DNA from 2 places in the Rhodoferax sp. ZS1R8 genome. Region 2 is predicted to be linked to the other one. Evidence: riboswitches for the same ligand, from Rfam matches in the RefSeq annotation. Region 2 holds a riboswitch; the other holds the start of a gene.
What was found. Region 2 has a riboswitch for S-adenosylhomocysteine ahead of AC097P_RS03425 (homocysteine S-methyltransferase family protein). Riboswitches for the same ligand answer to the same signal wherever they lie in the genome.
Positions count from the first base shown of each region.

Region 1: another riboswitch for S-adenosylhomocysteine. It lies ahead of ahcY (adenosylhomocysteinase); the one in region 2 lies ahead of AC097P_RS03425 (homocysteine S-methyltransferase family protein).

Region 1 is NZ_JBWMBA010000003.1:694,878-697,330, reverse strand. It holds gene AC097P_RS14130 (peptide chain release factor 3) at 1-506, opposite strand, end outside; gene AC097P_RS14125 (DsbC family protein) at 579-1,166, opposite strand; S-adenosyl-L-homocysteine riboswitch at 1,248-1,375, shown strand; gene ahcY (adenosylhomocysteinase) at 1,460-2,453, shown strand, end outside.
Region 2 is NZ_JBWMBA010000001.1:727,584-730,036, reverse strand. It holds gene AC097P_RS03425 (homocysteine S-methyltransferase family protein) at 66-1,160, opposite strand; S-adenosyl-L-homocysteine riboswitch at 1,188-1,278, opposite strand; gene recQ (DNA helicase RecQ) at 1,429-2,453, shown strand, end outside.

The sequences.
Region 1 (2,453 bases), on a different contig from region 2:
GGCCAGGTCATGGGCACGCAGGGCATGCCGAGTTCGCGCTCGATTTCGTCCAGTATGTCCAGCGGCTCGCGCACTTCGCGGTCCATCTTGTTGACGAAGGTGATGATGGGCGTATCGCGCTGGCGGCACACTTCAATCAGGCGGCGGGTCTGGGCTTCCACACCGTTGGCCGCATCAATCACCATCAGTGCGGAATCCACCGCGGTCAACACGCGGTAGGTGTCTTCGGAGAAGTCCTTGTGCCCGGGCGTGTCCAGCAAGTTGACCACATGGTCGCGGTAGGCCATTTGCATCACGGACGATGCGACCGAGATACCCCGCTGCTTTTCAATCTCCATCCAGTCGGATGTGGCGTGGCGCGTGGCCTTGCGTGCCTTCACCGAGCCCGCAATCTGGATTGCGCCCGAGAACAGCAACAGCTTTTCCGTCAGCGTCGTTTTACCGGCGTCTGGGTGGGAAATGATGGCAAAGGTGCGGCGACGCTTGGTCTCGGCAAGAAAAGTCATGGAGGCGGGGGCTGCAAGCAGCGGCAGGGGCAAAGGGCGTGATTTTAAGGGAAGCCCCCCGGTCGCCCATCCTCAGTTGGCGTCCACCCCGATGAAGTCGGCCAGGGCCTTGGTTTCCAGTGCACCGAGTGCGCTGACGACCTCGCCGGTGCGCGCGTGCTTGGTCAGAATGAACGGGACCGATTCCACCTTCAGCTGGTTGAACAGGTCGGTGTTGCCTTTCAGGGCAGCAAACGTCGGTGCCGGGATGCGGCCCATGGTGATGACGCCACCCTTGCCTGCCATCATCGATGCCTCGTGGGACACCATGGCCTGCTGGGGATCGGCCGCGCCGAGTATGGCCGCCCCTTGCGGCGCGCTCTTGGTGTTCAGAATCGCAACCGGGATCCACACAAACTTGGCCTTGCCCAGCAGCGGCTGCGAGGTTTTCCACAGGTGGCCGCAGTGGGGGCATTGCGCGTCAAACATCACGTAGACGGTATTTGAGCTGCTGGTCGACCCCACGGTAAAGCCCTTGGTCTGGGTGCTGACCTGCTCCAGCGCCTGTGCGGGGTTGGCTACGGCGGGAGGAGGCGTTGCGTCCTTGGCCGAGGCCGTCAGGCCTAAAAGGGCCAGTGTGAGACCCAGGACAATGGTTTTGGTGCGTGTGAATCGTGTCATAGCGCGGAATATTACTCCGCTGCAGGGCGGCCGCTCGTTGTCACGATTGCGCAGTGTCCGCATAGCTCCGTATAATCCAAGACTTCCGAGGAGCGTTGCAGCTCGAACCCCTGACCTGGATGAAGCGAATTCAAGGCACAGGATGCGAGTGAGGCTCGGAACACGTTGTTTTCAATGAAGGCAACGCAAGTCAACGGCGCTCACCCACTGGTCTGTGCGGTGAGTCCATTTGCCCTGGTTCTCTCTGGATTCGCGCGTAGCCTAGTGGCCTCAATTTTTTATTGGAGCACACCATGAGCGCATTGAAACTTGTTTCCCAATTCGAAGACTACAAGATCGCTGATCTGAGCCTGGCCCCTTGGGGTCGCAAAGAGCTGACCATCGCCGAGACCGAAATGCCCGGTCTGATGGCCATCCGCGAAGAGTTCGCCAAGGCCCAGCCACTGAAGGGTGCGCGCATCACCGGCTCGCTGCACATGACCATCCAGACCGGCGTGCTGGTCGAAACCCTGCAAGCCCTGGGCGCCGAAGTGCGCTGGGCTTCGTGCAACATCTTCTCCACACAAGACCACGCGGCCGCTGCCTTGGTTGCCAAGGGTACGCCCGTGTTTGCGCACAAGGGCGAGTCGCTGGAAGAGTACTGGGACTTCACCCACCGCATCTTTGAATTCAACGGCAAGAAGGGTTCTGCTGCAGAAGGCCCCAACATGATCCTGGACGACGGCGGCGACGCCACGTTGCTGATGCACCTGGGTGCCCGCGCCGAGAAGGACATCAAGGTCCTGGCCAAGCCTGGCAGCGAAGAAGAAATCTGTTTGTTCAAGGCCATCAAGGCCAAGCTCAAGCAGGACCCCACCTGGTACAGCCGCCGCCTGAAGAACATCATCGGCGTGACAGAAGAAACCACGACCGGCGTCATGCGCCTGGAAGAAATGTCGGCCAAGGGCTCACTGGCTTTCCGCGCCATCAACGTCAACGACTCGGTAACCAAGAGCAAGTTCGACAACCTGTACGGCTGCCGCGAATCGTTGGTGGACGCCATCAAGCGCGCTACCGACGTGATGATCGCCGGCAAGGTTGCACTGGTCGCCGGCTACGGTGACGTGGGCAAGGGCTCTGCCCAGGCTTTGCGCGCACTGTCCGCCCAAGTGTGGGTGACCGAGGTGGACCCGATCAACGCGCTGCAAGCCGCGATGGAAGGCTACAAGGTTGTGACCATGGAATACGCTGCTGACAAGGCCGACATTTTCGTGACCGCCACCGGTAACAAAAACGTCATCACCTTCA
Region 2 (2,453 bases):
GCCCTTGGGCGCTCCTCCTTAACCTGCGCAAAACGCCCTGCCACCCAGAGGCGTGGGTACTTCTATTACGCGGCTTCTTTGTAAAAGAAATTACGCCGCACGCTACGCCCCGGCAACGGCGCCACCGCATGGGCAATCGCGCCAATGTGGTCCGGCGTCGTGCCGCAGCAGCCGCCCACAATATTCACCAACCCCTCGGCCGCAAATTCGCGCACCAGGCGGCTGGTCACGTCCGGCGTTTCGTCAAAACCGGTGTCGCTCATCGGGTTGGGCAGGCCTGCATTCGGGTAGCAGCTGATAAACGTATCTGGCGCCACGCGGTTCAGCTCCTGGATGTAGGGGCGCATCAGCGCCGCGCCCAGCGCACAGTTCAGGCCGATCGCCAACGGCTGGGCGTGGCGCACGCTGTGCCAGAAGGCGGTCACGGTCTGGCCTGAGAGGATGCGGCCCGACGCATCGGTCACCGTGCCGCTGATGATGAGGGGTAAGCGTTCACCGCTGGCCTCGAAGTATTCGTCGATCGCAAACAGCGCGGCCTTGGCGTTCAGCGTGTCGAAGATGGTTTCGACCAGCAGCACGTCGCTGCCTCCCTCGACCAGGGCTTTGGTCTGGTCGTAGTACGCCTGGCGCAGCTCTTCAAAGGTCACGTTGCGCGCGCCGGGGTCGTTGACGTCGGGGCTGATGCTGGCGGTCTTGGGCGTGGGGCCCAGGGCGCCGGCGACAAAACGGGGCTTGTCGGGCGTGCTGTATTTGTCGCAGGCGGCGCGGGCTAATTTTGCCGAAACCAGGTTCATTTCCACGGCCAAGTCCGCCATGTCGTAGTCGGCCTGGGCCACGGTGGTGGCGCCGAAGGTGTTGGTTTCGATGAGGTCGGCACCGGCGGCCAGGTAGCGGTCGTGGATGTCAGAGATCACGTCCGGGCGCGTCAGGCTCAGCAGCTCATTGTTGCCTTTGACATCGCGGTGGAAGTCGGTGAAGCGTGTACCCTGCGCGCCCGGGCCGGCGTAGCCATTGCCCCGGTACTGCGCCTCGCCCAGCTTGAAGCGCTGGATCATCGTGCCCATGGCGCCGTCCAGAATGGCGATGCGGTTGGCCAGAATGCCGGGCAGGGCCTGGCCACGGGTGTAAGGCGGGGTTTGAAGCGGAGTGTTCTGGGTCATGGGATGCGGCTCACTTTCTGTTGTTAGACAAAGTGAGCGCAGTTGGCAAACCCAAGCCTGGCGGCCGTTGGAAAACCGTGTGTTACGGTGCCCGGCCACTGCAGCGCCCCTCGGGAAGCCTGTATTTTAGACCACGGCCACCTTCGCGCGCCACCACCCCGGCGGCCTTCATGCCCGACAATAGGGGATGCCCACAGCGTTCACGCCAGAATATTGTGTGCCATTTATGCCCCTAGCCCGCGTGCAGCGCGCGTAACCAGCTACTGTTTTGATAGCAACTGACTCATCCACCATTTCCAGCCAGACTCTGCACGCCATCCTTGAAGAAGTGTTTGGCTACCCGCAGTTCCGCGGTCCGCAGCAGGCCATCGTCGAACACGTGGCCAATGGCGGTGACGCGCTGGTGCTGATGCCCACCGGCGGTGGCAAGTCGCTGTGTTACCAGATTCCCGCTATCGCCCGCCAACGCGCGGGGCTGGGCGTGGCGCTGGTGATCTCGCCGTTGATCGCGCTGATGCACGACCAGGTGGGTGCCCTGCACGAGGCGGGTGTCAGTGCCGAATTTTTGAACTCGACGCTGAGCGGTGAAGAGGCCTACCAGATCGAGCAACGCCTGCTGCGCGGCGACATCACCTGCCTCTATGCCGCGCCTGAGCGGGTGACCAATCCGCGCTTTCTGGCTTTGTTGGACTCGCTGTATGAACGCAACCAACTAAGCCTGTTTGCCATCGACGAGGCGCATTGCGTCAGCCAGTGGGGCCATGACTTCCGCCCGGAGTATCGGGCGTTGACCGTGCTGCACGAGCGCTACGCCGGTGTGCCGCGCATCGCGCTGACCGCCACCGCCGACGACCTGACCCGTGCCGACATCCTGGAGCGCCTGCAGCTGCAGGATGCGCAGGCCTTTGTCAGCAGCTTTGACCGACCCAACATTCGTTACACCATCGTCGAAAAGCGCGAGGCCGTCCAGCAGTTGCTGCGCTTTATCGAGCGTGAGCATGAAGGCGACGCCGGCATTGTCTACTGCCAATCGCGCAAGAAGGTCGAAGACGTGGCGCAGACGCTGGTAGACGCCGGCATCCGCGCCTTGCCGTACCACGCAGGGCTGGACAGCCGGGTGCGCCAAGATCACCAGAACCGGTTTCTGCGCGAAGAGGGCATCGTCATGGTGGCCACCATCGCCTTTGGCATGGGTATTGACAAGCCCGATGTGCGTTTTGTCGCCCACCTGGACATGCCCAAGAATATCGAAGGCTACTACCAGGAGACCGGCCGTGCCGGGCGGGACGGTTT